4 regions of the Streptomyces sp. NPDC087428 genome follow, and region 2 is predicted to be linked to each of the others. Evidence: riboswitches for the same ligand, from Rfam matches in the RefSeq annotation. Region 2 holds a riboswitch; each other region holds the start of a gene.
What was found. A riboswitch is a leader RNA that binds a small molecule or an ion and turns the genes downstream of it on or off. The one in region 2 is predicted to bind cobalamin.
Positions count from the first base shown of each region.

Region 1: it holds a riboswitch for cobalamin, as region 2 does, so the genes downstream of both, ACIO3R_RS38115 (FecCD family ABC transporter permease) here and metE (5-methyltetrahydropteroyltriglutamate--homocysteine S-methyltransferase) in region 2, are expected to answer to the same signal.
Region 3: it holds a riboswitch for cobalamin, as region 2 does, so the genes downstream of both, ACIO3R_RS03835 (cobalamin biosynthesis protein) here and metE (5-methyltetrahydropteroyltriglutamate--homocysteine S-methyltransferase) in region 2, are expected to answer to the same signal.
Region 4: it holds a riboswitch for cobalamin, as region 2 does, so the genes downstream of both, cobN (cobaltochelatase subunit CobN) here and metE (5-methyltetrahydropteroyltriglutamate--homocysteine S-methyltransferase) in region 2, are expected to answer to the same signal.

Region 1 is NZ_JBIUXR010000028.1:23,962-31,120, reverse strand. Features, by position in the region: gene ACIO3R_RS38125 (ABC transporter substrate-binding protein) at 1-733, opposite strand, end outside; gene ACIO3R_RS38120 (ABC transporter ATP-binding protein) at 749-1,534, opposite strand; gene ACIO3R_RS38115 (FecCD family ABC transporter permease) at 1,534-2,643, opposite strand; cobalamin riboswitch at 2,745-2,876, opposite strand; gene ACIO3R_RS38110 (lytic polysaccharide monooxygenase) at 3,186-3,776, shown strand; gene ACIO3R_RS38105 (Lrp/AsnC family transcriptional regulator) at 3,908-4,393, shown strand; gene ACIO3R_RS38100 (HAD family hydrolase) at 4,418-5,158, shown strand; gene ACIO3R_RS38095 (serine/threonine-protein kinase) at 5,257-6,465, shown strand; gene ACIO3R_RS38090 (aldo/keto reductase) at 6,475-7,159, opposite strand, start outside.
Region 2 is NZ_JBIUXR010000004.1:462,938-470,096, forward strand. Features, by position in the region: gene ACIO3R_RS11505 (YceI family protein) at 3-560, opposite strand; gene ACIO3R_RS11510 (RNA polymerase sigma factor) at 738-1,895, opposite strand; gene ACIO3R_RS11515 (YciI family protein) at 1,898-2,236, opposite strand; gene ACIO3R_RS11520 (hypothetical protein) at 2,351-2,500, opposite strand; gene ACIO3R_RS11525 (hypothetical protein) at 2,637-2,885, opposite strand; cobalamin riboswitch at 3,199-3,416, shown strand; gene metE (5-methyltetrahydropteroyltriglutamate--homocysteine S-methyltransferase) at 3,579-5,897, shown strand; gene ACIO3R_RS11535 (ECF transporter S component) at 5,967-6,791, opposite strand; gene ACIO3R_RS11540 (ABC transporter ATP-binding protein) at 6,788-7,159, opposite strand, start outside.
Region 3 is NZ_JBIUXR010000002.1:25,224-32,382, reverse strand. Features, by position in the region: gene ACIO3R_RS03845 (putative cobaltochelatase) at 1-154, opposite strand, end outside; gene ACIO3R_RS03840 (cobyric acid synthase) at 151-1,752, opposite strand; gene ACIO3R_RS03835 (cobalamin biosynthesis protein) at 1,749-2,762, opposite strand; cobalamin riboswitch at 2,906-3,039, opposite strand; gene ACIO3R_RS03830 (hypothetical protein) at 3,210-3,443, opposite strand; gene ACIO3R_RS03825 (anion permease) at 3,456-4,733, opposite strand; gene ACIO3R_RS03820 (class II aldolase/adducin family protein) at 4,969-5,658, shown strand; gene ACIO3R_RS03815 (alpha/beta hydrolase) at 5,747-6,874, shown strand; gene ACIO3R_RS03810 (hypothetical protein) at 7,059-7,159, shown strand, end outside.
Region 4 is NZ_JBIUXR010000014.1:30,952-38,110, forward strand. Features, by position in the region: gene cobN (cobaltochelatase subunit CobN) at 1-3,514, opposite strand, end outside; cobalamin riboswitch at 3,586-3,738, opposite strand; gene cobG (precorrin-3B synthase) at 3,786-5,105, shown strand; gene ACIO3R_RS28140 (precorrin-8X methylmutase) at 5,219-5,845, shown strand; gene ACIO3R_RS28145 (precorrin-2 C(20)-methyltransferase) at 5,848-7,159, shown strand, end outside.

The sequences.
Region 1 (7,159 bases), on a different contig from region 2:
CGTGCGGTCCGGCGTAGGCACCCGAGGTCAGGGGCTTGTCACGGCCGTCGTCGTAGAGGAACACCCTCGGCCGGTCGGTGCCCTTCAGGGCAGTCGCCTGCGCTTGGGCCACTTGCTTCTCGAACCGGGTGATGAGGGTGTCGGCGCGCTTCTCGACGTCGAACACCTTCCCCAGGTTCCGGAGATCGGTGTAGAGCGCTTCGAGCGGCGGCATCACCCCGCGTGCCTTCCCCTGCCCGTTGCGGCACGACTCGCTCAACAGGTACGAGTCGATGCCCACCTTCTCCAGGGCTGCCGGGGTGAATCCGTCTCCCTCGTTGAAGCCGTAGTTCCAGCCCGCGAAGACGAGATCGGCGCGTGCGTCGAGGACGAGTTCCTTGTTGATCGTCTCCTTGGAGAGCCAAGTGGTCTTCTTGTAGCCGCCCTTCCAGGGGACGGACGTCAGATCGCCCTTGTCGTCGGGCATCACATAGCCCGCCATGTGGTCCTCCAGCCCGAGGGCGAACATGATCTCGGTGATGCCGACGTCGTTGGTCACCACGCGCTGCGGTGCTTTGCCGTAGGTCTTCTTCTCACCACAGTTCTCGACGGTCACCGGGTAGTGGCCCCCGGCCGCGGGTGCGCTCTCACTGTCTTGTCCGTCCTGCGGGGCGATCTCCGCGCCGCAGCCGCTGAGGGCCATGGCGGCTGTGAGGACGAGACCGAGTGCGGCGGGACGTATCAGGTGGGACATGGTGGCAGTGGTTCCTTAGGAAGGGGAACGGTCGGGGTGGAGACGGTCGAAGATCAGCTGTACCGCTCCGGTCTCCGGGTGGGGCACCCGGTGCGCCCGTACTCCGAAGACCTCGGCCAGCAACTCGGGGGTCAGTACGTCGTGCGGGGCGCCTGACGCGACGATCCGGCCGCTGTCGATGACATGGAGGAGGTCGCAGTGGAGTGCGGCGAGGTTGAGGTCGTGCAACGCGGTGAGCACGGTCAGTCCGCTGGCGCGAACCAGGGCCAGCACCTCCAACTGCTGGGCGATGTCCAGGTGGTTGGTGGGCTCGTCAAGCACCAGCACGCGTGGCTGCTGGGCCATGGCGCGGGCGATCAGGACCCGTTGCTTCTCGCCGCCGGACAGGGTCAGGAAGCCGCGGTCGGCCAGGTGGCCGGCCCCGACCTCCGCAAGCGCCGCCTCGCAGATCCGCCGGTCCTCCTCAGAGACCCGTGCCGCCGGCCCCTGGTGCGGCATCCTTCCCATCGCCACGGTCTCGGCGACGGTGAAGTCGAACTCGTACGTCGCCTCCTGGGGAAGCGCGGCCAGCCTGCGGGCACCTTCCCGCGGGCTCATGGCGTAGAGGTCCTCGCCGCCGATCCGGACCGTTCCGGCGGAGGGGCGCAGCGCCCGGTAGACGCAGCGCAACAGGGTCGACTTCCCGCTGCCGTTGGGCCCCACCAGGCCGACGAGCTGGGCGTCGCCCGCTCGTAGCGTGATCTCCTCCACCAGGCGCGCACCGGCGATCTCGACCGTGAGCTGATCGATGTCGATCCGCATCACGCGCCACCGAAGGTGTAGGAGCGGCGGCGCATCAGCAGGACGAAGCACGGCACGCCGATCATCGCGGTCAGCACACCGACCGGCAGTTCGGCCGGCGCGAGCAGCACGCGCGAGAGGATGTCCACCCAGATCAGCAGGACGGCTCCCGCGAGCGGTGCGACGGCCAGCAGCCGGCGGTGATCCGCGCCGACCACCATCCTCGCGGCGTGCGGGACCATCAGGCCGACGAACCCGATCGCGCCGCTCACCGCGACCAGCGCCCCCGTGACCGCCGCGGAGACCAGGAACAGTTCCTTGCGCAGTCTTGCGGCGTCCACGCCCAGCGCGGCCGCGGTCTCGTCGCCCATGGCAAGGGCGTTGAGGCGGCGCGCCGACCACGCGAGGTGGGCGAGGCCGCCGATCGTGGCGCCCGCGGCGATCGGGACGGAGGACCAGGTGGCACCCCCGAGGCTGCCGAGCATCCACATCATGGCGGAGCGGGCGGCCTCGCCGCGCTCGGCGGCGAACACCATGAAGGTGGTGACGGCCGAGAAGCCGTAGTACATCGCCGTGCCGGTCAGGACGAGTCTGAGGGGGGTCAGGCCGCGTGCTGTACGGGCTGTCGCGTACACGAGGATCATCGCGAGGAGTGCGGACAGGAAGGCCGCCGTGGACAGGGCCCAGATGCCGAGCGCGCTGAAGACTCCGAAGATGAGTACGGCGTTGGCACCGACGGCCGCGCCGGAGGAGATGCCGAGGACGAACGGGTCGGCCAGGGCGTTGCGGACCATGGCCTGCACGGCGACACCGATGGCCGAGAGGCCGGCCCCGACGACCGCGGCCAGCACGGCTCGCGGAAAGCGCAGCTCCCAGACGATGGTGTACCCGGGGACTCGGTCAGGAGCGATGGACCCTCCGGTCAGGCCGGCCCACAGGTCGCGCAGTACCTCTCCCCAGGAGATCCCCGAGGCCCCGATTCCCGCACCGCAGACGACGGAGAGCGGCAGCAGGACGGACAGGGTGGTCAGCAGGAGGGGCAGGGAGAGCCGCCGGGGAGGGGCGGGCCCGCCGCCGGCCCGGGACGTGCGCGAGGGCGGGGCCGGTATGTGTTCGAGGGAGGTGACCACGGGCGGATCGCTTTCGCCTCAGGCCGTGCACCTACGCAACCGAAGGAGCAGCCCGGACGCGAAGCGCCCAACGCAGCGCCTCTCGCAGTCCACGGCGAATTGACAGGAGCTATCACCGCCGCGGGTAATCGGGCTCGCGGAGCACAGGACGGCTCCGCCTACCGTTGCGGGTCAGCGCCGGAATTCGACCGGACTTCCCCCGCGGGGCGTGTGCAGCTTAGCGGGTACGGGATGACGTCCCTCCACGGAGGAACCCCACCGGCACACCGGGCGCGGTCGCCCCAACCGGGGCAGTCACGAGGTGGGCCGGCCGGAGCCGGAGACCGGCGTCCGCGACCGCGGTGACGGACACATCCGCTGCCGTTCCACCCCCGGTGCCGCGCCGGCCACGCGCCCGTCCTCCGCGCGGCCATCCCCTCCGCGGAGCCCGGCAACAGCCCGCTCCGGACGGTATGGACACGGCTGGTTGACATGACTACGCTCACCCTTGGTCTAGACCGCAGAACTCTCCGGACATCACCCCACATCTCCAGGAGCTACGTATGCGCAGAAGGATCACCTCCTTACTGGCCGGGCTCGGCCTGGCCGGGGCGGCGCTGTTCGCCACCTCCGGCAGCGCCCAGAGCCACGGCTACACCGACTCACCCATCAGCCGCCAGCAGCTCTGCGGGATCGGCACCGTCAAGCACTGCGGGCAGATCCAGTGGGAGCCCCCGAGCGTCGAGGGCCCCAAGGGCTTCCCCACCCGCGGACCGGCCGACGGCCACATCTGCTCGGGCGGCATCGGCCGGTTCTCCGAACTCGACGACCCGCGTGGCGGCGCCTGGCCCGCCACCAAGGTCACCGCCGGTCAGAACTACACGTTCAACTGGCGGATCGAGGCCCGGCACGCCACGACCGACTTCCGGTACTACATCACCAAGGACGGCTACGACCCCACCCAGCCGCTCACCCGGGCGGACCTGGAACCGCAGCCGTTCCTCACCGTCCCCTTCGGGGGCCGGCTGCCCGGCTCGACGGTGAGCCACTCGGGCGTGCTGCCGCAGAAGTCCGGCAAGCAACTGATCCTCGGCGTCTGGACGATCTCTGACACCGGGAACGCTTTCTACGCCTGCTCCGACGTGCAGTTCTGACGTCCTGCCGCCGCTCCTGACCGACCCGCCCCGCCCTGGGCCGGTACGGGGCGGCGGCTCCGGAGGCGCGCCGGTGCGCCATTGGTACAGTCGCTGCCCCGACCGACGTACCAGGAAGAGGCCGGCGGACCATGGCGGTGGACGCGCTCGACACCCGCATCCTGCGGCTGCTCATCGAGCAGCCGCACACCAGCGTGCGCGAGTACGCACGGATCCTCTCGATCGCGCGGGGCACCCTCCAGGCCCGTATCGACCGGCTGGAACGGGACGGAGTGATCACCGGCAGCGGCCCCTTCCTCTCCCCCGCCGCGCTCGGCCACCCGGTACTGGCCTTTGTGCACCTGGAGGTCACTCAGGGGCATCTCGACGACGTGGGCGAGGCGCTCGCCGCCGTGCCGGAGATCGTGGAGGCCTTCTCGACCACGGGCGGCGGCGACCTGCTGACCCGGGTCGTGGCCCGGGACAACGGGCATCTGGAGGATGTGATCCAGCGCCTGATCCAGCTGCCGGGCGTGGTCAGGACCCGGACCGAGGTGGCCCTGCGCGAGCGGGTGCCGCACCGGCTGCTGCCCCTGGTGGAATCGGTGGGACGGGCGGCGGCGGGTGGCCCGGGATGATCAGCGGCTGAGAGCATGTCCGCCATGAACTCATCACGTGCGCAGGCCCCTTCGGTCGTCTTCGACCTGGACGGCACACTCGTGGACAGCGAGCCGAACGCCTACGAGTCGGCACGGCTGCTGCTGGAGCGGTACGGAGTACCGGACTTCACCTGGGAGCAGAACGCCCGGTTCATCGGAATCAGCAACCGCGAGGCGCTGGCCGTACTGCGCACCGAGTACGGCATCGAGGCCTCCGCCGACGAGCTGGTGGCGGGTCAGGACGCCATCTATCTGGAACTGGCGCGCACCTCGACCGAGGCCTTCCCCGAGATGCGGAAGTTCGTGGAGACGCTGCACGCGCGCGGCATCGCCATGGCGGTGGCGTCGGGTTCGTCACCGGCCGCGATAGAGGCCGTACTGAAGAGCACCGGCCTCGACGCGTACCTCACCGAGTACGTGTCCGCCGAGGAGGTCGCGCACGGGAAACCGGCACCGGATGTCTTCCTGGAGGCCGCCCGGCGCCTCGGCGTCGCGCCCGCCGGCTGTGTGGTGGTGGAGGACGCCGTGCCGGGCGCCGCCGCGGCTCGGGCGGCGGGCATGCGCTGCATCGCGGTCCCCTACGTCCCGGCGACCGCCGGCGATCCGGCGTTCGCGGCGGCGGACCTGCTCTTCCCCGGCGGTCAGGGCGAGTTCAGCGCGCAGGCCGCCTGCGCGTGGCTGTTCCCCCGATCCGTACCGACGCCGCCCGACGGTCATCCGGAGGCCGCGCGCCGGATATCCTGATCTTGCTGCGTGTCCCCCACCCCGTCAGTTCCCGATGAGGTCGCAGCCGCGGCAGTCGAAGCGGTCCTCGGCCCGAGACATTGGATAGGTGTGCGCAGGTGCTGGTTGCTGGTCGGTACCGATTGATATCCGCCATCGGTCGTGGCGGGATGGGTGAGGTCTGGCGGGCCGCGGACGAGGTCCTCGGCAGGTCCGTCGCCGTGAAGCTGCTGCTGGGGGAGCACGCCGACGAGTCGGCCACCGCGCGCTTCCGGCTGGAGGCCCAGACCGCCGCCCGGCTGAGCCACCCGCATCTGGTGGCGGTGTTCGACTTCGGGTCCTGGGAGGACCGGCTCTTCCTCGTGATGGAGCTCGTCGAGGGCAGGAGCCTCGCCGATCTGCTGCTGGCTCAGGAGCGGCTGGACCCGGAACAGGTCGCCCGCATCGCGGGCCAGGCCGCCGCCGGACTGGCCGCGGCCCACCGCCAGGGGATAGTCCACCGGGACATCAAGCCCGGAAACCTGATGCTGGACGCGGAGGGCGCCGTCAAGATCGGCGACTTCGGTATCGCCCAGTTCGTCGACGATCCCTCCGCCGCGCTCACCACCACGGGCCATATCGTCGGCACCAGCCTCTACCTCGCACCGGAACGGGCCCTGGGCCGTACGGCCGACGCCGCGTCCGACATGTACTCCCTCGGCTGTGTGATCTACCAACTGCTGCTCGGCCAGCCGCCGTTCCGCTCGGACACCCCGACCGCCACCCTTTACCAGCACGTGGACACGCCTCCCGTGCCGCTGCGGCAGCGCGGGGTCGAGATGTCCGCCGCCTTCGACTCGTATCTGCTGGGACTGCTCGCGAAGCAGCCCGAGGACCGGCCGACGGCCCAGCAGGTCGCCGACTGGTTCACCAGCGAGGCCTGGCGGGGGCAGGCTGAGCCGCTGCCGATGTACCGGCCCACTCCCCCGCGCGCACCGGCCGCGCCCTACGCGCCGGTGTCCGCACCGCCCTCCCCCGCCCAGCACCGGTCCGGGACCGGATCCGGCGAGGACTCCGGCGCTCCGACGACCTACCGGCTGCCCCAGGCGTCCGCCGGTCACGGGCGGCGCGCGGCGGGCCGGTCCAGGAACGTCAGGCGGCGCACCACGCGCGAGGCGATAAGACGCCGCCCCAGAGTGGCCAGCGCCATCGCGGGCACGGTCGCCTTCCTCGCCGCCGTGTACCTGGGGATGAGCCTGTTCTCCCCCGATTCCAGTTCGGCCACCACACCGGTCGATCTGACCTCGACGAGCGGTGCGGAATCATCGGCCCCCGACGGGGGCCGGTAGCCCCGTCCGTTACCAGCGGCCGTGAACCGCCGCGCGGATCCTGCGGTCGTAGAGATCGCGTACCGCGTCGAGCGTCTTCCGCGGCAGCGGCGCGGCCGCGGCCGCGGCCGCGGCCGCGTTGGCGCGGGCCTGCTCCACCGAACGCGCGCCGGGGATCACGCTGGTGACGCCCGGCTGCTGAATGATCCAGCGCAGTGCGGTCTGCGCCGGAGTCGCTCCCTGGGGAGCGAGTGCGGCGAATTCGGCCGCCGCGGCCACGCCGGTCGCGTAGTCGACCCCGGAGAAGGTCTCACCCTGGTCGAAGGACTCCCCGTGCCGGTTGTACGTGCGGTGGTCCTCCGGGGCGAAGACGGTGTCCTCGGTGTACTTGCCGGAGAGCAGCCCGGAGGCGAGCGGCACACGTGCGATGATGCCGACCCCGGCGGCGAGCGCCGCCGGAAGCACCTCTTCCAGCGGCTTGAGGCGGAGGGGGTTGAGGATGATCTGGACGCTCGCGACGCCGGGGCGGGCGATGGCCGTCAGCGCCTCGGCACACGTCTCGACGCTCACCCCGTAGGCGGCGATCCGCTCCTCGGCGACCAGCGTGTCGAGGGCGTCGTAGACCGCGTCCGAGGAGTAGACGGCGGTCGGCGGGCAGTGCAGTTGCACGAGGTCGAGGGTGTCGACGCCGAGGTTGGACCGCGAGCGGTCGTTC
Region 2 (7,159 bases):
GATCACTTCTGGAGGACGGCCTCGACGGCGAGGGTGATCGACACCTCGTCGCCGACCACGCCGCCGATGCCGTCCATCGGGATGCGGAGGCCGAAGTCACGGCGGCTGATCCGCGTGGTCGCGGAGAAGCGGGCCCGCCGCGCACCGGACTCGGCCGGGCCGAACCCGTTCGACCCGACGGCCAGTGACACCTTCCGGGTGACACCGCGACAGGTCAGTTCACCGTCGATGACCCAGCCGTCGCCGCTCCGGCGGATGCCGGTGGAGCGGTAGCCCATCGTCGGGTACTTCCCGACGTCGAAGTAGTCGGTGGAGCGGAGGTGGCCGTCACGCCGTTCGTTGCCGGTGCCGAGGGACGCGGTGTCGATCGTCGCGGTGACCGACGAGGCGAGTGGGTCCTCGCTCGTGACGATCGTGACATCGGAGCCGGTGAACAGGCCGCACACCTTGCTGACCATGAGTTGCCGGACGGTGAAGGCGATCTCGGAGTGCGCCGGGTCGGCCTTCCAGGTGCCGGCCGTGTAGCCGGGGATCGTGCCGGTCGCCGGTGCGGAACTCATGGCTTCCTCCGTGGTAGGTGGTGCCGCTGCCGGGCGGCGCGGGCGGGGACACCCCCGGCGGAGCCTGCCCGTACGCGGGCCCCGCCGCGCGGCCGCCACGAACCGCCGTGGGCATGACCGCTGGTACGTCCTCCTGCCGAAGCGACGAACGAGGACCCGTCCAGGGGACAGTCCGGGTCAGATTTCTTCGATCCGTCTGGTCAGGAACCGTCGCTCGGGGATCGAGGTGGCCAGTTCGAGCGCCCGCCGGTACGCGTCCCGGGCCTCGGCGGCGCGTCCGAGACGCCGCAACAACTCGCCGCGGGTCGAGTGGAAGTAGAGGTACCCGTCCAGGTCGAGACCGTCTACGGTGCGCAGCGCCTCGGCGGGGTCGCCGGCCTGGCAGACCGCCACCGCGTGGTTGAGCCGGACCACCGGGGACCCGGTGAGTTCGACCAGCCGCCGGTACAACGCGGCGACCCGGGGCCAGTCGATCCGCTCCCGCGTCTGCATCGACGCGATCAGCGCCTGGACGACGTAGGCGCCGCGCCCGCCCAGCGCGAGTGCCCGGTCGAGCACCACCCGTCCCTCCGCGATCCGGCGGGCGTCCCACAGCGACCGGTCCTGGTCGCCGAGCAGCACGAGGTCCTCGCCGGAGAACCTGGCCCGCCGCCGGGCGTCGTGGATCATCATCAGTGCCAGCAGCCCGTGCGCCTCCGGCTCGTCCGGCATGAGCGCGACGAGCACCCGTCCCAGGCGGATGGCCTCTGCACCGAGGCCGACCCGGTCGCGGTAGCCCTCGTTGCAGATCAGGTAGATGACGGCGAGGACCGCGTCGATGCGTTCCGGCAGCAGGTGCGCGCCCGGAACCGCGAACGGGATCCCGGTCGCCCTGATCTTGTTCTTGGCGCGTGTCAGGCGCCGCTTCATGGTCTCCTCGGAGACGAGGAAGGCCCGCGCGATCTCAGCGGTCTCCAGCCCGCCGAGGGCGCGCAGGGTCAGTGCCACCTGTCCCTCCAGCGGCAGGGCGGGGTGGCAGCAGGTGAAGATCAGCTCAAGGCGTTCGTCCTTGATCACGGTGTCGTCGAACTCGTCCATGACGGCCTCGGGTGCGGGCAGCAGGTGGATCTTCTCGGCAAGGATGTGCTCCCGGCGGATCCGGTCGATCGCCCGGTGGCGCGCCGTCGTCACCAGCCACGCGCCCGGGTTGGCCGGTACGCCCGAGGCGGGCCAGCTCCGCGCCGCGACGGCGAACGCCTCCTGCGCGGCGTCCTCCGCCCTGTCGAAGTCACCGAGGTACCCGACGAGTGACGCCAGCACCCGGCCCCACTCGTCCCGGAAGACCTCCTCCAGCACGTTCAGCGCCGCACCACCGGCCTGATCTCGACGGCGCCGCCGAGCCGGGCGGCCGGGACGCGCGACGCCAGCTCGATCGCTTCGTCCAGATCCGCCGCCTCGATCAGGCAGAAGCCCCCGAGTACTTCCTTGGTGTCCGCGAACGGGCCGTCGGTCATCAGTGTCCGGCCGCCGACCACGCGCACGCTCGTCGCCGTCTCGGCGGACTGCAGCTGCCCGGCGCCGACGCACCGCGGATCGTCGGCCAGCGCCAGGTACTCGGCGTACGCCGCCTCGCATTCCTCCTCCGACAGCGTCTCCTCCTGGCCGGGCTCGGTGTAGATCATCAGGGCGTACTGCATCACGGCCTCCGGAATCAGCGGGCTCTCACCCTCACGACGAACGAGCAGCGGCGCAGGGGACACCGACGGGGTCACCGATGCCGAAACAGCGGCAGGCGGGCAGCAGAAGGGGGGTCAGTCCGCGGACAGGAAGAAGCGCCGCTTCTCCTTGGCGCGGGCGCCCAGCCGGTCGTAGAACCTGATCGCGTCCGCGTCCCACGAGGGGGTCTGCCACCGGATCTGGCTGAGCCGGAGGACGCGCGCCTGGTTCCGGACGGCTTCCACTTCCCGGCGGGGCCGGGGAGGACAGCGACGGGGCGCTCCCCACGTGGGTCATGCGTCTATGATCCACGCCCGCGGCCTCCGCCGTCGGCACAAGGGTGAAGACGCTTTCGTCCGGCGCGTGCCTTCGGGGACCGGGTCAGCCGGACGGTTCGTCGGGCACGGGGTGGTCGGGATGGCGAGGGGCCGCGGGCGGAGCGCCGCGCCGGCCGGTGCCTGCCTCGTCCGTATCGGGAATCTCCAGGTCCGGGTGCTCGTCGGCCGTCGGCCGCATCGAGCCGCCGACCACGTCCAAGGGGTCCTCGTCGGCCGTGGCCTGCTGATCGGGCGGGTCACGCGGAATCGGGTCCCCGCTCGTTCCGGGGTCTTTCGGGTGAAGGTCGTTCACGGTGTTCTCGCTTCCTCCCATAGGCGTCGTGCCCGGTGCGGGTACCCGGTCAACCGGCGCTGATGCATGGCCACCGCGGTGACGGATGGTTACCACGGTGAGCGGTCGCGCGCTCCTGGCCGGTTGCCTCGGCCGGTCCGTCCCGGTCCGTCCTCGGCCGCCGCCCGGCTCCGACGGAGCACGGCCCGCTCCAGGTTGGGCAATACATTCGTCCCACAGGAGCGCGGATCACGCTCACCGAGAACGTGGGGCCGGGGTCCCGTTTCACGTTCCGGAATGTGAACAGAGGCGCCTGGGCGGTGGACGACCGTCTAGGCTGACCGGTGCAGCTGGTTCGCCCTGTCCGCCAGGCAGGCGCGTCGTAAGAGGGAACCCGGTGGAATTCCGGGACTGCCCCGCAGCGGTGAGTGGGAACGACCGCCGTCATACGCACTGGATCCGGTCGGATCTGGGAAGCGACGGCCAGTAGGAGTCTGCCCCCGGCAGATGTGCCCGCGAGTCCGAAGACCTGCCCGTTGCCCGCACGCGACCCCTCGTGTGCGGAAATCCCGGTGACCTCGTGGGCGGGTCGGCGTACATACCAGACAGGAGTCCGCGCCGAAGGCGTGCGCGAGATCCGTCCGGTACGTCATCCCTTCGCGTCCGTGTCCCGTCCCCGGGATGTTCAGGAGTCATCTCGCGAAGGAGATTTCCGTGACACCCAAGCCCGCAGCCGCGGCAGCACGAGCAACCGTGTACGGCTACCCCCGCCAGGGCCCGAACCGGGAACTGAAGAAGGTCATCGAGGGGTACTGGAAGGGCCGCGTCACCGCCGACGCCCTCCGGGAGACGACGGCAGGACTGCGCCGCTCCAACTGGAAGCGGCTGGCGGACGCCGGCATCCACGAAGTGCCCACCGGCGACTTCTCGTACTACGACCACGTCCTCGACACCAGCGTCATGGTCGGTGCGGTCCCCCGGCGCCACCGTGCGGCCGTCGACGCCGACGCGCTCGACGGCTGCTTCGCGATGGCCCGCGGCACCCAGGACGTGGCGCCGCTGGAGATGACCAAGTGGTTCGACACCAACTACCACTACCTCGTCCCCGAGCTCGGCCCGGACACCGTCTTCACCGCCGACTCCACCAAGCAGGTCACCGAGCTCGGGGAAGCCCTCGCGCTCGGGCACACCGCCCGGCCGGTACTCGTCGGCCCCCTCACCTACCTCCTGCTCGCCAAGCCCGCCCCCGGAGCGGCAGCCGGCTTCGAACCGCTCACCCTGCTGGACCGGCTGCTGCCGGTCTACGCCGAGGTGCTCGCCGACCTGCGTGCCGCAGGCGCGGAGTGGGTGCAGCTCGACGAACCGGCGCTCGTCCAGGACCGCTCCCCGGCCGAGCTGAACGCGGCGGCCCGCGCCTACCGTGACCTCGGCGGCCTCACCGACCGCCCCAAGCTGCTCGTCGCCTCCTACTTCGACCGGCTCGGCGACGCCCTGCCCGTCCTGGCGAAGGCCCCGGTGGAGGGCCTCGCCCTGGACTTCACCGGCCCGGCCGCCGCCAACCTCGAAGACCTCGCCGCCGTCGGCGGACTGCCCGGCAAGCGGCTCGTCGCCGGTGTCGTCAACGGCCGCAACATCTGGATCAACGACCACGAGAAGTCCCTCGCCACCCTCGCCACCCTCCTGGGCCTCGCCGACAGCGTCGACGTGGCCGCCTCCTGCTCCCTCCTGCACGTCCCCCTCGACACGGCACCCGAGCGGGACATCGACCCCCAGATCCTGCGCTGGCTCGCCTTCGCCGAGCAGAAGACCGCCGAGGTCGTCACCCTGGCCAAGGGACTCACCCGGGGCACGGGCGCCGTCGCCGCCGAGATCTCCGCCAACCGCGCCGACCTCGCCTCCCGCGCCGGCTCCCCGATCACCCGCGACCCCGCGGTCCGGGCCAGGACCGCCGCCGTCACCGACGCCGACGGCCGCCGCTCCCAGCCCTACACCGAGCGGGCCGCCGCCCAACGGGCGCACCTCGGGCTGCCGTTGCTGCCGACGACCACCATCGGCTCGTTCCCGCAGACCGACGAACTGCGCACGGCCCGCGCCGACCTGCGCAAGGGCCGCGTCGACACGGCCGGATACGAGGAACGGATCAAGGCCGAGATCGGTGAGGTCATCTCCTTCCAGGAGAAGACCGGCCTCGACGTCCTGGTGCACGGCGAACCCGAACGCAACGACATGGTGCAGTACTTCGCCGAACAGCTCACCGGTTACCTCGCCACCCAGCACGGCTGGGTCCAGTCCTACGGCACCCGCTACGTCCGCCCGCCGGTCCTGGCCGGCGACATCTCCCGGCCCGAACCGATGACAGTGCGCTGGACCTCGTACGCCCAGTCCCTGACCGACCGTCCGGTCAAGGGGATGCTGACCGGGCCCGTCACCATGCTGGCCTGGTCCTTCGTCCGCGACGACCAGCCCCTCGGGGACACCGCACGACAGGTCGCCCTCGCACTGCGCGACGAGGTCAACGACCTTGAGAACGCGGGCACTTCGGTCATCCAGGTCGACGAACCCGCGCTGCGCGAGACGCTGCCGCTGCGGGCGGCGGACCACGCCGCGTATCTGGAATGGGCCACCGAGTCCTTCCGGCTCACCACCAGTGGCGTACGCCCTGACACCCAGATCCACACCCACATGTGTTACGCCGAGTTCGGTGACATCGTCCAAGCCATCGACGACCTCGACGCCGACGTCATCAGCCTGGAGGCCGCCCGCTCCCACATGCAGGTCGCCCGCGAACTCGCCGCACACGGCTACCCCCGCGAGGCCGGCCCCGGGGTGTACGACATCCACTCCCCGCGGGTACCCGACGCCGCAGAGGCCGCCGCCCTGCTGCGCAAGGGGCTGGAGGCCATCCCCGCCGAACGGCTCTGGGTCAACCCCGACTGCGGTCTGAAGACCCGCGGCTGGCCCGAGACCAGGGCGGCCCTGGAGAACCTGGTCGCCGCGGCCCGTACCGTCCGCGGCGAGCTGCCCGCCTCCTGACCCGGGAAGGGCCGGAGGGCCGGGGTGTCCGCGTGCGAGCGTGGCGCGGGTACCCCGGCCGTCCGGCCCTCACTTCCCGTCGGGGGCCGCCGGTCCGGAGGGGGTGAAGCGCACCGGGGCCTGGAAGCGGGCGCGTCGGGCGGCCCGGCGGAACGTGGTGAGCACGGCCGGCCCGGCCAGCACGATGCAGACGAAGTTGGTGACGGCCCGCCCGGTGTCCCAGCCGAGGGAAGTGGCGAGGTCGAAGGCGAGGTAGCGGTGCCACTGCTCGGTGAAGGGCAGCCCGGGAAGGTAGGCGATGGAGCTGTTCGGGTCGAGGGAGAACGGCCAGAAGGACAGGTTCAGCAGGAAGCCGAAGAGATAGCCCGAGAGCGATCCGTAGCCAGCGAGCATGACGACTTCGCGGCGGCCGGTGGCGCGGGGCAGGAAGCCGGCGAGCATGCCCACGAACGCGCAGCCGAACATCTGGTACGGCATCCACGGCCCGACGCCGCCCGTTATCAGCGCGGAGGTGAAGAGTGAAGTGCAGCCGAGGGTGAAGCCGAAGCCCGGTCCGTAGACCCGCCCGGCCAGGACGAGGACGAAGAAGACCGTCTCGATACCGGCTGTTCCGGCGCCCAGGGGGCGCAGGGCGGCGTTGACCGCGGACAGGACGCCGAGCATGGCCAGGGCCTTGGAGCTGATGCCGCCCTCGGCCATCTCGGAGAGCACCACGCACAGGACGAGGACGAGGAGGACACCGAAGATGAGGGGCGGGGCGTAGTTCGAGCCGAATGTGCCGGGCGCGACGACGAAGGGCCAGAAGAAGGCGACCGCACCGAGGAAGGCGGCCAGGGTGATGACCAGTGAGACGCGGGTGTTGAGCCGGATGGCTGTCGCGGTGCCCGCGCTCATGCCGGGTCCTCCGTGTCACGGGGTGTGCGGGCGTCCGCTGCGAGTGCCGAGGTCACCTGGTCGACGGTGAGGAACGGCAGCGGTGCGAGGATCTTGGCGGTCTGCGGTGCGAACACCGGCGAGGCGAGGATGACTTCGGATGTGGAGCCGTCCGCGACGATGTCGCCCTCGGCCATGACGACGACCCGGTCCGCCGTCCGTGCGACGAACTCGACGTCGTGCGTGGAGATGACGACGGAACGGCCTTCGGCGGCGAGTGCGGTGACGATGCGGGTCAGTTCGGCCTTGGCCCGGTAGTCGAGCCCACGGGTCGGCTCGTCGAGCAGCACGATCCGGGGTGCGGCGGCCAGCTGGATCGCCAGGACGAG
Region 3 (7,159 bases), on a different contig from region 2:
GCGCGGCCAGCGCGCGCACCGCGGTGGACTTGGCGGTGCCCTTCTCGCCACGCACCAGCACCCCGCCGACGGCCGGTGAGACGGCGTTGAGCAGCAGGCCGAGGCGGAGATCGTCCTGTCCGACGATGGCGGTGAAGGGGTACGGCGTACTCACAAGGCCTCCTTGGTGGCGGCGGTTTCCAGCGGTTCGGGCGCTCCGGGGACTGTGCGCGCTGCGGGGACCGCGGGTGCTCCGGGGGCGATGAAGGGGAGTCCCGCCGGTGCGCCCGACTCGATGAGCCGCCACAGCGCGTCGGTGTCCGCGTGCTCCTCGATGAGGTCACCGAGGCGGTCGAGCTGCTCCTCGCGCAGCTCGGCGAAACAGGTGCCGGGGGCGGGCACGAAGCGGCGGCCGGCGGCCCGCGCGATCTCGGTCAGGAAGCGGCGGCGGAACGCGTCGCTCTCCAGGGAGCCGTGCCAGTGGGTGCCCCACACGGCGCCGGACCGGCAGCCGTCGAGGCGCTGCCCCTGTCCGTCGGTGAGGAAGGGCTCGCCGCCCCGCACGTCCGCGACGCCGTGGTGGATCTCGTACCCCTCGACGGGGGCGCCGAGCGCCTCGCCGGCCGGCCGGGCGAGGGTCTTCTCGCGGGCGAACCGGACGCGTACGGGCAGCAGCCCGAGCGCGTCGACCCGCCCGGCGCGCGACTCCACCTCGTCCTCGATGTGCTCGCCGAGGATCTGGTAGCCACCGCAGATGCCGAGGACCGGGCGGCCCTCCGCGGCGCGCCGCAGCAGCGCGTCTGCGAGCCCGCGCTCGCGCAGCCAGGCCAGCGCCTTCACGGTGCCGCGGGTGCCGGGCACGATGACGAGGTCGGCGTCGGACAGTTCCTCCGCGCGGTCCACGAACCGCACGACGACACCCGGTTCGGCGGCCAGCGCGTCGACATCGGTGAAGTTCGACATCAGGGGCACCGCGCACACCGCGACGCGCAGGACGTCCTCGCCGTGCGGCGGGGCGACGGCCGACTCCCGCACGGTGCCGCGCAGCGAGACCCGCAGCCCGTCCTCCTCGTCGATGCCGAGGCCGTGGGCGAACGGCAGCACCCCGTACGTCGGCCGTCCGGTCAGACCGCGCAGCATGTCCAGACCGGGTTCGAGCAGCGACACGTCACCGCGGAACTTGTTGACCAGATAGCCGGCGATCAGCGCCTGGTCCTCGGCGGCGAGCAGCGCCGTCGTACCGAAGAACGACGCGAAGACCCCGCCGCGGTCGATGTCCCCGACGACCACCACCGGGAAGCGGGCCGCCCGTGCGATGCCCATGTTCACGATGTCCGTGCGCCGCAGATTGATCTCGGCCGGACTGCCCGCCCCCTCGCAGATCACCGCGTCATACGTGCCCCGAAGCTGCTCCAGGCAGTCCACGACGGTGGACAGCAGCGCTTCCTGCCTGCCGCCGTGGTAGCCGCGGGCGCTCATCTCGCCGACTGCGCGCCCCATCAGGACGACCTGGCTGGAGCGGTCGCTGCCGGGTTTGAGCAGCACCGGGTTCATCAGCGCGGTCGGCTCCACCCGGGCCGCCTGGGCCTGCATGGCCTGGGCGCGGCCGATCTCGGCGCCCTCGCGGGTGACGAAGGAGTTCAGGGACATGTTCTGCGCCTTGAACGGCGCGACCTTCACGCCCCGGCGCACCAGCCAGCGGCAGATGCCCGCCGTGACGACGCTCTTGCCCGCGTCCGAGGTGGTCCCGGCGACCAGCAGCCCGCCGCTCATGTCGGTCTCCGTCCTGAGGCGCGCGTACCCGGGGCGTGCGGCCCCGGGCCGTGCGGCGAGGTGATCCGGCGTGCGGCCGCGCCGACGCCCAGGCGGGCCGCCACGCTCATGCCGAGGGCCAGCGCACCGATCCGGCGCGACAGCCGTACGGCGCGTTCGATGTCCTCGGTCTCCACGGCCCGGCCCGTCTCCCCGTTGAGTACGGGGCGGTGCTCGACCCGGCCGCCGTAGGCGAGGGTGCCGCCCAGGCGGACGCCGAGGGCGCCCGCGAAGGAGGCCTCCACGGGGCCCGCGTTGGGGCTCGGGTGCTTGGCCGCATCCGCCCGCCAGGCCCGCAGCGCCCCCCGGGGCCGTCCGCCGGCGGCCACGGCGAGCAGCGCCGTCAGCCGGGCGCCCGGCCAGCCCGCGAGGTCGTCGAGGCGGGCCGAGGCCCAGCCGTAGCGCAGATGGCGGGGCGACTTGTGGCCGACCATGGCGTCGAGGGTGTTGGCGGCCCGGAAGCCGACGAGTCCGGGGACCCCGCCCAGCGCGCCCCAGACCAGGGCGCCGACCACGGCGTCCGAGGTGTTCTCGGCGACGGACTCCACCACGGCGCGGGCGATCTGCGGTCCGTCCAGGGACTGCGGGTCGCGGCCGCACAGGTGGGGCAGCCGCTCACGGGCCAGGCCGAGGTCCCCGGCGGCCAGGGCGCCGCCGATGGACCGGGCCTCGCGCCCCAGCGACGTACCGCCGACGACGGACCAGGTGGTGGCGGCGGTCAGGGCCACGGACGCGGCGGGACTGCGGCGCAGCGCGCGGGCGGCCAACGCGGCACCCCCCGCGGCGCCTCCGGCGCAGACCAGGGTGTGCAGTGCGCCCCACCCGCGGTGGTCGCGCCACAGACGGCGTTCGACGCCTGCCGCGGCCCGCCCGAAGGCGGCGACCGGGTGTCCCCGGCGGGGATCACCGAGCAGCAGATCGCCGATCAGACCGGCCGTGGCGCCGTACGCGAAGATGCGATCGGCACGCACGGTTCAGCCGGCCGTCACGCCTCGAAGGACCTTCGTGCGGGCAATGGGTGGAAGGGGCGGCGCAGATACGGACGCACGGCGGCCGGGCATGGCGATATGTCCTCACTCAGGGTCCGCGCCCTGGTTCGACGTGACGGCGACGAGAGTCTCCTGGCTCCCGGATCCGCAGTTCCCCCGGTCTTCCGGTCCACGTGGCGTGGACCGTGACTTCCGGTGGTGGGGGACTGCTCCCCGGTGACAGTGGCGGGACCGCGCCGGATTCGCACCGGCTTCCTCTGCTGTCGCCGTAATGGCTCCGGCAGTCCACCACGCTCCGCGAACGTCAGTCAACCTGCCGTTGACCTGCGACGGTGCAGTGTGCTGAGACCCACATCGGGCCGGACGCGCACGAGGTGCGTCCGGCCCGATGAGCGGGAGCGGGAAGGGCCCCGGGGGGTCCTTGGGCCGTCAGGCGACGATCATGTAGATCCCGTAGGCCACGGCCGCCGCGCACAGCCCGAAGCAGACGTACGCGCCCGCGCGGGCCAGCATCAGCGACCCGCCGGCCTGCCCGCCCCGCGCGGCCGGTTCCGGCTGCTTGGAGAGGCCGACGATGCCCAGGGTGAAGAGGCCCACCAGGGCGACGGTGGCGACGAGAGAGACACCGAAGACGGTGCCGAGGGCTGCCCAGTCGATGTTCATGGGGATGTGTCCTTACACCGTGGCGGGTCGCGCCGGGTCGGCTACGGGTCCGGCCGGGGCCGGGATGGTGGTCTTGAGGTCCTGCTGCGCCTGGGCCGCGGTGGGCGGCGGGCTGACGGCCGCGATGGCGGTGGTGACGACGCCCGCGGGTTCGGCGTCCCCGGGAGTGCCGTCCTGGCCGCCGGGTGCGACGTCGTCCTGGCCGACCGGCTTGCGGCGCGACAGGACCCAGATCGCTCCGGAGCCCGCGACCAGCAGCACGGCGACGAGCACGACGCCCCAGGTGCCCTGCTTGGTGAGGAACTCCGCCCCCGCGCCGACCAGACCGGCGGCCGGCAGGGTCAGGCCCCAGGCGACGAACATCCGGGTGGCGGTGGACCAGCGGACCACACCGCCCCGGCGGCCGAGGCCCGCGCCCATCACGGCGCCGGAGCAGGACTGGGTGGTGGAGAGGGAGAAGCCGAGGTGCGAGGAGGCCAGGATGACCGTCGCCGCGCTGGTCTGGGCGGCGAAGCCCTGCGGCGGCCTGAGCTCGGTGAGGCCGCTGCCCATGGTGCGGATGATGCGCCAGCCGCCCAGGTAGGTGCCGAGCGCGATGGCCAGGCCGGCGCTGACGATCACCCAGACCGGCGGGTTGGAACCGGGGGAGAGCACCCCGCCGGTGACCAGGGCGAGCGTGATGATGCCCATGGTCTTCTGCGCGTCGTTGGTGCCGTGGGCGAGGGAGACCAGCCCGGCGGAGGCGATCTGCCCGGCGCGGTAGCCCTTGGCGGTCGCCTTCTCCTGGGCGCCGTCACGGATCTTCCCGCCGATCCGGTACGTCAGCTTGGTGGCCAGCAGCGCGGCCAGACCGGCGACGACCGGGGCGGCGACCGCGGGGAGCAGCACCTTGGTGACGACCGTGCCGCCGTCGACCGACGACCAGCCCGCGGACATCACCGCGGCGCCGATCAGACCGCCGAAGAGGGCGTGGGAGGAGCTGGACGGGAGTCCGACCAGCCAGGTCAGCAGATTCCACAGGATGGCGCCGACGAGCGCCGCGAAGATGACCTCGGTTCTGAGGCCGTTCTCATTGATGATCCCGCCGGAGATCGTCTTGGCGACCTCCACCGACAGGAACGCGCCGACGAGGTTGAGAACGGCGGACATCGCCACCGCTGTCTTGGGTTTGAGTGCGCCGGTCGAGATGGTCGTGGCCATCGCGTTGGCGGTGTCGTGGAAACCGTTCGTGAAATCGAACACTAGAGCTGTCACGATCACAATCGCGAGCAGCAGCGTGATGTGTTCCATTTACCCAGGCAATCGTTCGACGTCAGTGGCACGTGGACCGTAGGCAACCTGGGTGAACGGAAGATGAACTGAACAGGGCGTTGTGGTGACTCCAATCGGAGGCCCGCCGCTCCACTTGGCCGTGCTCCGACAGAGCTGAACGGTCGCGGGGCGGTGTGGGCCCCGAATCCGGCTCCGGACGATCTTCCGGAGCGGGCGGAAACATGGACCGCTCATCAGTGGAAAGGATCTTCGTATGAGCGATCAGCGGCGAGGCCCGGTCGAACAGGCCGAGGACATCGAACAGACCTGGCACGCGGTCGTCGCCACCGCCCGCAGGACGGCGGCCGACGGCCTGGTCGTCGGGACCTCGGGCAATGTGTCGGCCCGGGTCGGCGGCACCGTCCTGGTCACCCCGAGCGGCGTGCCCTACGACCGGCTCCGCCCCCAGGACGCGGTCGGCGTCGATCTGGAGGGCAACCAGGTCCTCGGCGAGCTGGCCCCGACCAGCGAACTCCCACTCCATCTCGCGGTCTACCGGAACACGGCCGCCGCCGCCGTCGTGCACACCCACGCGGTGCACGCCACGGCCGTCTCCACGCTGGTCGCGGAGGTCCCGCCGATCCATTACGCGGCCGCGCTGCTGGGCGGCCCCGTCCGGGTCGCCGCCTACGCCCGGTACGGGACCGACGAGCTGGCCGCGAACATGCTGACGGCCCTGCGGGACCGCACCGGCTGTCTGCTCGGCAACCACGGAACCGTCACCTACGGGGCCACCCTCGACGAGGCGTACGACCGCACCGCCCAGCTCGAATGGCTCTGCCGCCTCTGGCTCGCCGCGAGCGCCGTCCCCGGCCGTTCCCCGGCCCTGCTCACCCCGGACCAGCTGAGTGACGTCCGGGAGGCGCTCAAGGGGTACGGGCAGCCGGACCAGAGCCGTCCGTGACGCATCCCGCGCCCCTCCGGACGGCGGGCCGGCATCGAACGGCCCCCGCCCGGTGGCCGACTCCGGGAGCGCCCAGGAGACTGAAGCCGTGCGCCAGGCCAAAGCGACGGCAGCAGTCGTCACCTCCCTCCTCGGCGCCGGTGCGGCAGCGGTCGCGGCCGGCCGGTACGCCGGCGACGTCGCCCTCCGGGCGCCGTCCGGACGTCCCTTCCCCGCCGACCGCAGACTCACCGTGCACGCGACGGCGGCGGGACAGGTCACCCTGACCCGGTCCTTCGCCGCGCTGCGGCCCGGCACCTACGGGCTGGTCGGTCACGACGTCCACGCCGTCGTCGGCCCGGTGATCGAGCAGGCCCACCAGGCCCCCGACACCGTCGTGCGCCGGCTGGAGCGCGTCAACCGCGGCACCCTGCGCCCCGGGGCCAAGGTCCGCCTCACGCCCGAGACGCACAGCGGCGACCCCACCACGGCCCTCGGCCTGGACCACCGCGAGGTCGAGATCACCGGCGAACTCGGCGTCCTTCCCGCCTGGTTCGTGCCCGCCCCCCGCGACACCTGGGTCATCACCGCGCACGGCATCGGCACCACCCGGGAACACCCCCTGAACCTGCTCGGCTTCCTGAACGGACAGCAGCTTCCGGTGCTCGATCTCGCCTACCGCGGCGACGCCGGCGCCCCGCGCTCCCCGGACGGCCTCAGCCACCTCGGCGAGTCCGAATGGCGCGACCTGGACGCGGCCATCCGCTTCGCCGTGCGCTACGGCGCCGAGCGGGTCGTGCTGCACGGCTGGTCCACCGGTGCCTCCATGGCCCTGCACGCCTCCGTCAACTCCGCGCTCCGGGACCGGATCTGCGGCCTCGTCCTCGACTCCCCGGTCATGGACTGGGCCACCACCCTGCGCGCCCTGGCCGCCGCCCGCGGGGTCCCCTCCGCCCTGCTGCCCCTCGCCGTCCGCGCCGCCCAGGGACAGACCGGACTGCACGGCGCCCGGCTCCTGGACACCTCGCTGCCCCGGACCCTGCACGTACCCACGCTGATCTTCCACGGGCCCGACGACACCCTGGCGCCCTGGCAGCCCTCCCGGGCGCTCGCCGCCCGCCGCCCCGACCTGGTCGCCCTGCACCCCGTACCGCACGCTCCGCATGCGGCGATGTGGAATGCCGGCCCGGCCCACTACGAAGAGACGCTGCGACGCTTCCTCACGCCCCTGATGTGAGCTGATGTGCCGCTTCGGCCGGTTGGTCCCGGACGTGCGAACGCCCCGGGACACCGGCGATCCGGGTTCCGTTTGGGCTTTCGGGCTGTCAGAGGCAAGACTGCTCCCCGTGACGTCCCGTACCCCGCGCGACTCCAGGCTGCGACTTGTCCGCCCGCGACCCCTCGCCACCGCTCGCAAGGCCGTGATCACCCGGCGCACCAGGCCGGCGCCCCGCCCGCCCGAGGGCACCCCGCCCCGGGCGGAACTGGCCCGCCAGGCCAGGGCGGCCCTCGCCGACGCCGT
Region 4 (7,159 bases), on a different contig from region 2:
ACATGCCGCGGGACTCGGCCTCCAGGAGGCGTTCCGCGATGCCGTGGAGGGCCCAGGGGTTGGCCCGCTGGAGGAACTCGCGGTTCTCCGGGTCCAGGACGTACGTCTCGGTGAGCTTGTCGTACATCCAGTCGGCGACCACACCGGTCGTGGCGTCGTAGCCGAAGAGGTAGTCGACGGTGGCGGCCAGCTCGAAGGCGCCCTTGTAGCCGTGGCGGCGCATCGCCTCGATCCACTTGGGGTTGACGACCCGGGCGCGGAAGACGCGCGAGGTCTCCTCGACCAGGGTGCGTGTCCGGACGGTCTCCGGCCGCGTGGAGTCACCGATGTACGCCTCCGGGGCAGTGCCCTTGAGCGCGCGCACCGTGGCGACCATGCCGCCGTGGTACTGGAAGTAGTCGTCGGAGTCGGCGATGTCGTGTTCGCGGGTGTCGGTGTTCTTGGCCGCGACCTCGATGCGCTTGTACGCCGTCTCCATCTCCTCGCGGGCCGGGCGCCCGTCGAGTTCGCGTCCGTACGCGTAGCCGCCCCAGACGGTGTAGACCTCCGCGAGGTCGGCGTCCGTGCGCCAGTCCCTGGAGTCGATGAGCTGGAGCAGGCCGGCGCCGTACGTACCGGGCCGGGAGCCGAAGATACGGGTGGTGGCGCGGCGTTCGTCGCCGTGGGCGGCCAGGTCCGCCTGGGTGTGGGCGCGTACGTAGTTCTGCTCGTCGGGTTCCTCCAGCGAGGCCGCGAGGCGGACCGCGTCGTCCAGGAGCCCGATGGTGTGCGGGAACGCGTCCCGGAAGAAGCCGCTGATGCGGAGGGTGACGTCGATGCGCGGACGGCCGAGTTCGGCCGTCGGAATCGCCTCCAGGCCCGTGACGCGGCGCGACGCGTCGTCCCAGACCGGGCGGACGCCCAGCAGGGCGAAGGCCTCCGCGACATCGTCGCCCGCGGTACGCATCGCGCTCGTGCCCCACAGGGACAGGCCGACCGAGGTGGGCCAGTCGCCGTTGTCCGCGCGGTAGCGGTCCAGGAGGGAGTCGGCCAGGGCCTGTCCGGTTTCCCAGGCGAGGCGGGAAGGCACTGCCTTGGGGTCGACGGAGTAGAAGTTGCGGCCGGTCGGCAGGACGTTGACCAGGCCCCGGAGCGGGGATCCCGAGGGGCCGGCGGGGACGAACCCGCCGTTCAACGCGTGCACGGTGTGGTCGAGTTCGTCGGTGGTGGCCGCCAGCCGCGGCACGACCTCGTCGGCGGCGAATTCGAGGATGTCCGCGACGGACCGCGGATGCCCGGCGGCGACCCCGGCCACGGCGGCCGGCGCCCAGTGCGCGTCCTCCATCGCCTGGACCAGGGCCCGTGCCTGCTCCTCGACCTCGTCGGCGGTGGTGCGGGTGGCCGCCGACTCGTCGAGGCCGAGTGCCTCGCGCAGGCCGGGCAGGGACGTGGTGCCACCCCAGATCTGGCGGGCGCGCAGGATCGCCAGGACGAGGTTGACGCGGGCGGCGCCGCCGGGCGCGCCGCCCAGGACGTGCAGGCCGTCGCGGATCTGCGCGTCCTTGATCTCACAGAGCCAGCCGTCGAGATGCATGATGAACTCGTCGAAGCCCTCGTCCTGCGGGCGGTCTTCGAGCCCCAGGTCGTGGTCGAGCTTCGCGGCCTGGATCAGGGTCCAGATCTGGGCCCTGATCGCCGGGAGCTTCGCCGGGTCCATCGCCGCGATCTGGGCGTGCTCGTCGAGGAGTTGCTCCAGCCGGGCGATGTCGCCGTAGCTCTCGGCGCGGGCCATCGGCGGTACGAGGTGGTCGACCAGGGTGGCGTGGACGCGGCGTTTGGCCTGGGTTCCCTCGCCCGGGTCGTTGACCAGGAACGGGTAGACGAGGGGGAGGTCACCGAGAGCCGCGTCGGGGCCGCACGCGGCGGACAGGCCGGCGTTCTTCCCCGGCAGCCATTCCAGGTTGCCGTGCTTGCCGAGGTGGACCATCGCGTCGGCGCCGAAGCCGTTGTCGTCGGCGGAGGCGGCGATCCAGCGGTAGGCCGCCAGGTAGTGGTGCGAGGGCGGCAGGTCGGGGTCGTGGTAGATGGCGATCGGGTTCTCACCGAAGCCGCGCGGCGGCTGGATGAGGATGAGCAGATTGCCCCGGCGCAGGGCGGCCAGCACGATGTCGCCCTCGGGGTTGCGCGAGCGGTCCAGGAACATCTCGCCCGGAGCCGGGCCCCAGTGCTGCTCGACGGCCTCGCGGAGTTCGGCCGGCAGCGTCGCGTACCAGCGGCGGTAGTCGGCCGCCGGGATACGGACCGGGTTGCGGGCCAGCTGCTCCTCCGTGAGCCACTCCTGGTCGTGGCCGCCCGCCTCGATCAGCGCGTAGATCAGCTCGTCGCCGTCGCCGGAGGCGAGGCCCGGCACCTCCTCGTCACCGAAGTCGTATCCCTCGGTGCGCAGGCGGCGCAGCAGGGCGACGGCGCTCGCGGGGGTGTCGAGCCCGACCGCGTTGCCGATCCGGGAGTGCTTGGTCGGGTACGCGGACAGGACGAGCGCGAGGCGCTTCTCGGCGTTCGGGATGTGGCGGAGCCGGGCATGGCGTACGGCGGTCCCGGCGACCCGGGCGGCGCGCTCGGGGTCGGCGACGTACGCCGGGAGGCCGTCCTCGTCGATCTCCTTGAACGAGAACGGGACGGTGATCAGGCGGCCGTCGAACTCGGGGACCGCGATCTGGCTCGCGGCGTCCAGCGGCGAGACGCCCTCGTCGTTGTCCTCCCAGTCGGTCCGCGAACTGGTGAGGCAGAGCGCCTGGAGGATGGGTACGTCGAGGCCGGTGAGGGCCCCGGCGTCCCAGGACTCGTCGTCACCGCCGGCCGACGCCTCCGCGGGCCGGGTGCCGCCCGCAGCGAGCACGGTGGTCACGATCGCGTCGGCGTCCCGCAGCGCGTCGATGAGCTCGGTCTCGGGCGTGCGCAGTGAGGCGACGAACAGCGGCAGGGCGCGGGCGCCCGTGTCCTCGACGGCACGGCACAGGGTCTCGATGAACGCGGTGTTGCCGCTCATGTGGTGGGCGCGGTAGTAGAGCACCGCGATGGTGGGGCCGTCCGTCGCACGGGGGGTGCGCTCCAGCGGGCCCCAGGAGGGCGCGGGGGCGGGCGGTTCGAAGCCGTGGCCGGTGAGCAGCACGGTGTCCGACAGGAAGCGGGCGAGCTGCTCCAGGTTGGCGGGGCCACCGTGCGCCAGGTAGGCGTGGGCCTCGGCGGCGATGCCGATGGGGACGGTGGAGGCGGCCATCAGCTGGGCGTCGGGGGCCTGTTCCCCGGTGAGGACGACGACCGGGCGTCCGGTGGCGAGGACGTGGTCGAGGCCGTCCTGCCAGGCACGGACGCCGCCGAGGAGGCGTACGACGACCAGGTCTGTGCCGTCCAGGAGCTGCGGGAGGTCCTGGAGCGGGAGCCGGGAGGGGTTCGCGTAGCGGTAGGTGACCGGGCCGTTGGCTGCCCTGGCGCTGAGCAGGTCGGTGTCGGACGTCGACAGGAGCAGGATCATGCGGCGTCTGGCCTTCCTCGGGGTATCCACGCCCCGGGCGGTGTCGGAATGGGACTCCCCTGCCCGGCCGGAGCCGGGTGGACGGGGAAGGGAGTTCCTGACTCACCCGGTCGGTGCGACCGGATTCACAGTGGCGGGACCGCGCCGGAATCGCACCGGGCTTCCTCCCCTGTCGCCGTCTGTGGCGACGACGGGCCGGACAGCCCGTCGCTAGGCATAGTAAGGGGCACCTATCAACTGGGGCTCATACGGATCTGATGAGATGGTCGGTATGCTCGCCGCCATGCCCCCACCTGCCATCTTTCCCGCGCGCACAGGAGACGCTTCTCCCCGTGCCCGTGGCGACGCCTGCCCCGGGACGCTGCGGCTGCACCGGGCGGACGACGGTGCGCTGGCCCGTATCCGGATCCCCGGCGGCGTGCTGAGCGCGGCGCAGGCCGACGTGCTGGGGGAGTTGGCGGAGCGGCTGGGCGACGGTGAGTTGCATCTCACTTCGCGCGGCAATGTGCAGCTGCGCGGCCTTGGCCCGGACTGCGGTGGCGAACTGGCCTCCGGGATGGCCGAGTCGGGGCTGCTGCCCTCCGAGCGCCACGAGCGCGTCCGCAACGTCGTGGCGTCCCCGCTCTCCGGTCTCGACGGCCGGGGTGAGCGCGACATCCGGCCGTGGCTGTCCGCGGTGGACGAGCTGCTGTGCGCGAGTGACACGGCGGCCGGCCTGTCGGGGCGGTTCCTGTTCGCGCTCGACGACGGACGCGGCGACGTGGACGCGCTGGGCGCCGACGTGACCCTGCTGGCGCGGAGCGACGGCGGGGCGACGCTGCGGGTCGGCTCCGCGCAGAGCGCGGTACGGATACCCGGCGCAGGGGCGCCGCGGGCCGCCCTGATCGCCGCGGAGGTCTTCCTCGACGCCGCGGCCGCCTCCGGTGCCTGGCGGGTGACGGATCTGCCCGGGGACGGCGAGCCGCTCCTCGACGAGGTCGTACGGCGGCTGCGGCAGGCCGGAATCAGCTCCGAGCGCACCGCAGTCCCCGCCCGCCCGGAGAAATCCGCGCCCCCTGATCCCGGCGTCGTGACCGGCCCGCACGGCACCGTCGCCCTGTCCGCCGGCGTGCCCCTGGGGCGGATCGGCGCCCACCAGTGGCAGGCGCTGACCGGCACCGCCAGGCACCGCGGGAACGGCGAACTGCGGCTGACCCCGTGGCGCGGCGTCGTCGTACCCGGGCTGGAGCGGGGGCGGGCCGCGGAGGCGCTGGACCGGCTGGGGGCCGCCGGACTGGTCATCGGGCCCCACTCCCCCTGGACCGGGGTGGGGGCCTGCATCGGGCGTCCCGGCTGCGCCAGGTCCCTGGCCGATGTGCGGGCGGAGGCCGCTGCGACCGTGGGGCCTCCCGGCGCACTGCCGGTGTACTGGTCGGGGTGCGAACGCCGCTGCGGCCATCCCCACGGCGAGTGGGTCGACGTCGTCGCCACCCCGGACGGCTACCGGGTGCGCACGGTGCGCGGCGAGGAGCGGGGCTCCCCGCTGACCGTCCCCGCCGGTCCCCCGGCACTCGCGGCCGCCGTGACGGCGGCCCGGGGCACCGTCGGCTGACACCGCCCCTCCCCGCACCGCGACACCGCGGCACCTGTACGTTCCACGCCCGGGGCCCTTCCGCCCCATGCCCCATGGCCCCTTCCCCGCCCGATGAAGAGAGCGACAGCACTGTGCACCAGTACGAGAAGGACGGACCGGCCATCTATCGCCAGTCCTTCGCCACGATCCGCGCGGAGGCGGACCTGTCCGGCCTGCCCGCCGATGTGAGCCAGGTCGCGGTCCGGATGATCCACGCCTGCGGGATGGTCGACCTCGTACGCGACCTCGCCTTCAGCCCGGACGTGGTGGCCCGTGCCCGCGCGGCGCTGCGGGCGGGCGCCCCCATCCTGTGCGACGTGGCCATGGTCGCCAGCGGTGTCACCCGTAAGCGGCTGCCCGCGGACAACGAGGTGGTGTGCACCCTGTCCGACCCGTCGGTGCCCGCGCTCGCGGCGGAACTCGGCACCACCCGCAGCGCGGCCGCCCTGGAGCTGTGGCGCGACCGGCTGGACGGTGCGGTCGTCGCCGTCGGCAACGCGCCCACCGCCCTGTTCCGGCTGCTCGAACTCATCGAGGAGGGCGCGCCGCGCCCCGCCGCCGTCATCGGGGTCCCGGTCGGCTTCATCGGCGCCGCCGAGTCCAAGGACGCCCTGGCCGCGCACCCGTCCGGCCTCGACCACCTGATCGTGCGCGGCCGGCGCGGCGGCAGCGCCATGGCGGCCGCCGCCCTCAACGCCATCGCCAGCGAGGAGGAGTAAGCGTGAGCGAGCAGCAGAGGAACGGCCGGCTGTACGGGGTCGGGCTCGGCCCCGGCGATCCGGCCCTGATGACCGTACGAGCCGTGGCCGTCATCGCCGAAGCGGATGTCGTGGCCTATCACAGCGCCCGGCACGGACGGTCCATCGCCCGGTCGATCGCGGCCGCCCACATCCGCGCCGACCACATCGAGGAGGCCCTGGTCTACCCCGTCACGACGGAGACCACGGACCACCCGGGCGGCTACCGGGGTGCGATGGAGGACTTCTACACCGAGGCGGCGGCCCGCCTGGCGGTGCACCTGGACGCGGGGCGCACGGTCGCGGTGCTCGCCGAGGGCGACCCGCTCTTCTACGGCTCGTACATGCACATGCACAAGCGCCTCGCCGACCGCTACCCCACCGAGGTGATCCCCGGCGTCACCTCGGTCAGCGCCGCGGCCGCCCGGCTCGGTACCCCGCTCGCCGAGGGCGAGGAGGTGCTGACCATCCTGCCCGGCACCCTGCCGGAGGAGGAGCTCACCGCCCGGCTCGCCGCCACCGACGCCGCGGTGGTGATGAAGCTGGGCCGCACCTTCCCGGCCGTGCGCCGCGCCTTCGAGGCGTCGGGGCGGCTGCCGGAGGCCCACTACGTCGAACGCGCCACGATGGCCGGGGAGCGCACGGGCGAGCTGGCCGGGATCGACGCCGGGTCCGTGCCGTACTTCGCGGTCGCGGTCCTGCCCAGCAGGATCGACGCCCCCCGTCCGGAACGCGCCCCGGGCGGCGGTGAGGTCGCGGTGGTCGGCACCGGCCCCGCCGGACCGCTGTGGCTCACGCCCGAGACCCGCGGGGTGCTGGCCGCCGCCGACGACGTGGTCGGCTACACCACCTATCTGGAGCGGGTGCCGGTCCGCCCCGGGCAGCTGCGGCACGGCTCGGACAACAAGGTCGAGTCAGAACGCGCCGAGTTCGCCCTGGACCTGGCGCGTCGCGGCCGGCGCGTGGCCGTGGTGTCCGGCGGCGACCCAGGGGTCTTCGCCATGGCGACGGCCGTCCTGGAGGCGGCCTCCCAGGAGCAGTACGCGGACGTGCCGGTGCGGGTGCTGCCGGGTGTGACGGCGGCCAACGCGGCCGCCGCCCGCGCCGGCGCGCCGCTGGGCCACGACTACGCCACGCTCTCGCTCTCGGACCGGCTCAAGCCGTGGGAGGTCATCGCGGAACGGCTGCGCGCGGCGGCCTCCGCGGACCTGGTGCTCGCGCTGTACAACCCCGGCTCCCGCAGCCGGACCTGGCAGGTCGGCAAGGCCCGCGACCTGCTCCTGGAGCACCGGTCGC